Linked DNA regions of Acaryochloris sp. CCMEE 5410. The protein of the gene in region 2 interacts with the protein of the main gene of each other region in a pairwise test. Links are inferred from orthologs where the notes say so. Each region holds a gene or a part of one and is shown on either strand. Other genes may lie near its edges. The genes, in order: rlmN and ftsZ.

What was found.
Region 1: the proteins of ftsZ (region 2) and rlmN interact in binary tests that used the Escherichia coli proteins (3 or more experiments, as listed by UniProt). The link is inferred for Acaryochloris sp. CCMEE 5410 from one-to-one orthologs.

Annotation. Positions count from the first base shown.
Region 1 is NZ_AFEJ02000001.1:2,456,693-2,459,781, reverse strand. The notes cover bases 175-2,933. They hold rlmN (23S rRNA (adenine(2503)-C(2))-methyltransferase RlmN), read right to left. Parts: upstream 2,203-2,933; coding sequence 1,147-2,202; downstream 175-1,146. Other genes in these bases: rpsD (30S ribosomal protein S4), read left to right, coding at 2,605-2,933; ON05_RS11090 (iron uptake porin), read left to right, coding at 175-1,018. Also shown: more of ON05_RS11090, read left to right, coding at 1-174; more of rpsD, read left to right, coding at 2,934-3,089.
Region 2 is NZ_AFEJ02000002.1:732,011-735,165, forward strand. The notes cover bases 34-2,858. They hold ftsZ (cell division protein FtsZ), read right to left. Parts: upstream 2,171-2,858; coding sequence 896-2,170; downstream 34-895. Other genes in these bases: ON05_RS24185 (ribose-phosphate pyrophosphokinase), read right to left, coding at 34-765; ON05_RS24195 (cell division protein FtsQ/DivIB), read right to left, coding at 2,377-2,858. In the rest of the region: more of ON05_RS24185, read right to left, coding at 1-33; more of ON05_RS24195, read right to left, coding at 2,859-3,155. UniProt on the Escherichia coli protein: Essential cell division protein that forms a contractile ring structure (Z ring) at the future cell division site. The regulation of the ring assembly controls the timing and the location of cell division.

The DNA.
Region 1 (3,089 bases), on a different replicon or contig from region 2:
AGAAGTGGGTAATAATGGTCAAGATTTCTTTGGTAACGCTCTGGGTGCTCAGGATCCTGGCCCAGGTTTGGGAACTTTGACAGGTTCTGGCGTACCTCTAGTTGATTTGGGTGCTGCCGACTATGCAGGTGTAGGTAATACCGTTACGCTGCGTCGTTTAGCCTATACCTTCAAGCCCGGCGAGAACTTAGCTGTTACCGTTGGTACCAACATTTTCCCCAGTGACTTTGTTGACTTCAACAGTTATGCCAATAACTCTGCTCAAGATTTCAGCTCTGGCTTCTTTATCAACAACCCTTTAATCATCACCAACGCGGTTGATCTCAATGGTGGTGCTGGTGCAGCCTTTGATTGGAATCCTAATGCTGGTAAAATCAGCGTTCGTGGTGTGTATGTTGCCGCTGCTGGTAACGTCGCAACTGCCGCTGCTAATGGTGGCTTAGGTGGCGATCCTCACCAAGGAACCTTGGAACTTGAGTATGCCAACAGTTTTGGTGCAGATGATCAAAACAACTTTGCCATTCGTTTGCAAGGTACCTACGCTGAGACTTTCAACATTGAGCAGAAAGTCTTAGGTGTCAACGCTGAAGCTACTTTCGGTAACATTGGTATCTTTGGTCGCTATGGTATTTCCTTTGATCCTCAGAACCAAACCGTAAACCCAAGTGTTGATGTATTTGGCAACCCTGCTGTTGCACCTACTATCCTCACAGCTGGTGGTTCTAACACCATTCAGACTTGGATGGCTGGCCTTGGTTACAAGGATGCTCTTGTTCCTGGTTCCTTATTTGCCGTTGCTGCTGGTATGCCTTACTTGGTCACCGGTACTCCTGGATCCAACGACCAGATCAACTTGGAAGCCTTCTATCGGTTCCCAGTTAATGACAACATCACCATCACTCCTGCTGTGATGTACATCATTAATCCTTTGGGTACTGTCAATGGCCTCTCCGCTGCTGGTGCTGGCAATGACAACGACATCATCCAAGGTTTGATTCGAGCAACCTTCTCCTTCTAAACCATTGATTGGATGTAAGCCTTTTCTAGGCTGAAATAAGGCAGTGTGAGTAACACACTGCTTTATTTTTTTGTCTTTTAATTTCTGATGGATGTCGAAAACTTCAGCAAAGTGAATAGTTGGACCTGTTAGCTTGAGGCTGGATCTATCATCTGCGTTGCCCTTAATTGACCACAGGCAGCATCTTTGTCTAAACCGCGAGATCGTCGAATACTGGCAGTGATATGTTGGCTTTGTAAGCTATTTAGAAATTGTTGGAGTTGCTTTTGGGTTGGACGTTGGTAGTCCACTTCGGAGATCGGGTTGTAAGGGATTAAGTTCACATGGCTTTGGAAGCCTCGCAGATGATGGGCTAGCTCGAGAGCATGTTCTGGGTGGTCGTTGACTCCTGACAGCATAATGTACTCAAAGGTGACCCGGCGACCTGTTTGGGTAACGTAAGTCCGACAATCCTTCAGAAGCTGCTCCAGAGGATAATGCTTGGCACTCGGCACTAGCTGTGTGCGAATATTCTGATTGGAAGCATGTAAGCTTACCGCTAGCGTAATCTGAAGTTGGTGCTGGGCAAGCTTGAGAATCTGCTTGGGAATGCCGACAGTGGAGACTGTTAGGGATCGTTGGCCAATCCCCACATCTTGATTGAGGGATCGCACAGCGGCAAGGACTTGGTCCAGATTAAGTAGCGGTTCCCCCATGCCCATAAATACAACATTGCCGACCCGTTGTTGAAAATCTTCTTGGACAGTTAAGACTTGATCAACAATTTCATGACAGGCAAGATTACGTTGATATTCACCTTTGCCGGTGGCACAAAAGTCGCAGCCCATAGGACAGCCGACCTGAGAAGAAACGCATACGGTTAGCCGTTTTTGGGTTGGAATACCAACGGTTTCAATAATCTGTCCATCTGCAAGTTTGAGTAAATACTTGACGGTCCCATCTTGAGCAGCAGAACGATGATGAATCTGGGAGCGACCCACGGGGATATCTGCAATTTCAGTCCGCCATTGTTTCGGGAGAACAGTGATGTCGCTGAGGGAATGCACACCTTTCTGGTAAATCCATTGGTGTACTTGTTGACCCCGATAGGCTGGCTGCTGGTAGGTCTGAGCCCAATGAGTCAACTGAGCCTTAGAAGCCCCTAAAAGGGGTGGAATAGACTCGACAGAAAGTTGATCAAGCATGATGGTTATGGATGGTCTGAGAGAAACGGTGAGAGAGGCCCCGTTGAGGTAGCGTTAGCAAGGGCTGGAAGAGTGGAAATATACCAGCAATTCTCATTTTGGTAGACTATTCCTCTAAGCCCTATCCACTGGTACTTTCTTCACTTCCAGTTTTTACTCTGTAATGTCCTTGGCAGTGGTAATTGTGCTTAGACAACCCATTAATTTGGATTTAATGAGTATTTTGATCGCTTTTCACAAAATATGTGACTGATTTCAGAATCCCAAAAGCATTGCTGGATAAGCTTCTGTTTAAAATGAGAATTGCTGGAAATATACTATAAAGCTTGATGTGTTGCCCTTCAAAAGCTTATACTGAAAAGTCTGACAAATTTCACGTAATAGAAACTAAGAGGAAGTGATATGTCGCGATATCGAGGCCCTCGCCTCAGAGTAGTGCGTCGTTTAGGAGAGCTGCCTGGATTATCCCGGAAGACTCCCCGTCGAGCCTACCCCCCTGGGCAACATGGCCAAGCTCGCAAAAAGCGGTCTGAATATGCAGCCCAGCTTGAAGAAAAACAAAAATTACGATTTAATTATGGCTTGTCTGAACGACAGCTATTGCGCTATGTGCGCAAAGCGCGCCGGGCCGGAGGTTCTACAGGTCAAACCCTGTTGCAACTGCTGGAGATGCGCCTAGATAACACGATCTTTCGCTTAGGGATGGCACCGACCATTCCTGCCGCTAGGCAGTTAGTGAATCATGGCCATGTGTTAGTGAATGGCCGAGTGGTGTCGATTGCAAGCTATCAATGCCGCCCGGGCGATGTGATTCAATCTAGAGATCGAGATGCCTCCCGCAAGCTGATTGAAACCCACATGCAGTTTCCTGGCTTAGCGAATATTCC
Region 2 (3,155 bases):
TTCTCGCAGTAGTTTGGCTCCAGCGGAGATGGTGCCTGCCGTGTCAATCATGTCATCCACTAAAACGGCCGTTTTCCCTTTGACATCACCGACCACATTCATCACTTCGGCCACATTATGGGCTTGGCGGCGTTTATCAATAATGGCTAATGGGGCATCATCTAGTTTCTTAGCGAAGGCACGGGCTCTAGCGACACCCCCCACATCAGGGGAAACAACCACTAGGTCAGGCAATTCTTTCCGGGCTAAGTAATCCAAGAGCACGGGAGACCCATAAACATGATCCACCGGAATATCAAAATAGCCTTGAATCTGAGCGGAGTGTAAATCCATCGCTAGAACGCGACTGGCTCCTGCTTGGGTAATTAAGTTGGCGACCAACTTGGCCGTAATGGATTCTCGACCGGCTGTCTTCCGATCGGCCCTTGAATATCCGTAGTAAGGCAGCACTGCCGTAATTTGCCTGGCAGAAGCCCGTCGACAGGCATCAATAATAATCAGCAACTCCATCAAATTGTCATTGACGGGGTGGCAGGTGGGTTGGATCAAATAGACATCACAACCCCGAATTGATTCTTGAATTTGGACATACAGTTCGCCATCAGCAAAGCGCTTGCGAACCATGGGGCCCAGATCAACGCCTAGGTAGCGGGCCACTTCTTGGGCCAGGGAAACATTGGCAGAACCGGAGAAGATTTTCAGCCGATTATTCTCAGCAACCAGAGGCAGAGGAGGTTGCAGAGTTAGAGTTGCAGGACGGATCACTACGAGTCCCCAAAACACATTCTAGGCAATCTTAGCATCCCAAATTGCCCTTAGTACGGTTGAAAATTGTGAGTTTTAATTAAATTCCTCCGAGGGATCCTAATATCCCTCAAGTACTAGGTAAAAAAGCTTAGGAACGACCTGGACGGCGCTTTTGTAGGAAATCGGGGATATCGAGATTTCCCCCTCGTGTGGGAGGTCGCTGAGTGACGGTTTTGGGGGCTGCTTTTTGCTGTTGGGTGGGCGCGGCGGCTTTTGCTTTGGGTTTTGCTTCTGATTTACGAGGTGGAGTCCCGGCATCGCTGGAAAAACCCGTGGCAATCACGGTCATTTTGATCTCACCTTGAAGGGACTCATCAATGACGGCACCGAAGATAATATTGGCACTGGCATCGACGACTTCGTAGATGGTTTCGGCTGCGGTATTCACCTCATGAAGGGATAAATCATGGCCACCGGTAATATTAAAGACCACTCCTTTCGCTCCTCGAATTGAGGCATCTAATAGGGGAGAATCAATGGCTGCGATCGCAGCTTCCTTTGCCCGAGATTTACCCGATCCCACACCAATGCCCATCATGGCTGAGCCTGCATCTGCCATGATCGCTTTGACGTCTGCAAAGTCCACATTCACCAAGCCGGGGACGTTAATAATATCGGAAATACCCTGAACACCTTGCCGAAGAACATCATCTGCAGTCTGAAAGGCTTCCTGCACAGGGGTTTGTTCAGCAATGACCGACAGAATCTTATCGTTGGGGATCATAATGAGTGTGTCAACCCGAGTTTGCAAGGCAGCGATGCCTTCCTCAGCTTGATGGCTGCGACGCCGTCCCTCAAACGTAAAGGGACGAGTAACTACCCCTACAGTGAGTGCTCCCATCTCTTTGGCAATTTCAGCAATAATGGGGGCCGCACCGGTTCCAGTACCCCCTCCCATGCCGCAAGTAATAAAGACTAGATCAGAACCGGCTAGGGCTGCAGCAATATCATCGCGAGATTCTTCTGCTGCTTTTTGGCCAATGGCAGGGTTGCCGCCTGCCCCGAGACCACGGGTGAGCTTTTGGCCCACCTGAAGACGCTTTGCTGCAGAGGATTGAGTTAAGGATTGGGCGTCGGTATTAATCGACCAGAATTCCACCCCTGAGACGTTACTGGCGATCATGCGATTAACGGCATTCCCGCCACCGCCGCCAACCCCAATCACTTTAATGGTGGCTGCACCATGTCGAACAATATTGTCGTCTTCCATACTCACATCCTTACGGGGTGCAGATGGGGGAGCGCTATCTTCAAAGTCAAAAATATTCTCTAAACTATCCTGAGACGCTGCGTCAGAACTTTCCCCCGTTCCCCCTAATTGATCCACAGGCCCACCATTCAGGCGGTCGTCATTTTCATTCATGAATAGGGAATCTGTAAAGGTTTGATCTGCAGGCGCCATTTTGACTAGTTATGAACAGCAAAAAAAGGATGGGCAATCTTCGTTACTCAACTATAGGACAAGTTCCTCCAAAAACCAATTGAGCGATATTGGCTGTAAACCTCTTGATTCTGACGGGTAAAAACCCGTTTCACTAGGTTTTAGAAAAACAGAAGTTTTTCTTAAGGTTAAGGACTGGGTTGGGGTTGCTTCCGTAATTCTAGAACGGGACTTTCAGGATTCTGGATGTCAATGTAAACAATCTGCTTCGGATCGACAGATTTAGGCAAGGTTCGCATTTCATCTAAGGCCTGAAGTTGCCGATCAAAATTGTCACTAAATGGACCAATATGAATCTGGCCCAATTTGGTTTGCAACATCAGTTTATTGGGGTTTTCCCAATTGAGATGTTTAATCTGAACGGGACTCGTCTCCATTGAGGCGTACATCTGCAGCCATTGTTGTTGTTTTTGACGGTCAATGGAAACAAGTTGCGTCGCTGAATCGACAGGGGAATTGTCTGAAGTGTCCTCATTGGCTTCAGGTTGTAAATAGCCTTTTAAGGTGAGTTTGGGAAGTTGATGGGGTTTTTCCAGTTTGGGATAACTATCAGCGGGTAGAACGACGCCCCGCTGATCTAATAACCAAACATTGGCCGGCCCCAAGGTGGTGGAATCAGCTTGACCAGGCTTTAGGACGAGGGTGCATCCTTTACATTCCGTCATGGCCACCGGGGGTAATTCTCGCACGACCACATTGACCCTAGGAGGAAACAGCTTCCGCGTCACAATCACATGGCTAACATGGGCGTTGTTTTTCAACTGAGCAATCAAGGTTTGAGGCTGAAAGCGAATTAGAGAAGTCGGAAATTGTAGCACCATCAGGTGTTCCAGGGTCTGGCTGTCGATGGCTTCATTCCCCGTTAGGGTGACTTGATTCGATTGTTGAATTTGCCATTCAGGTTGGC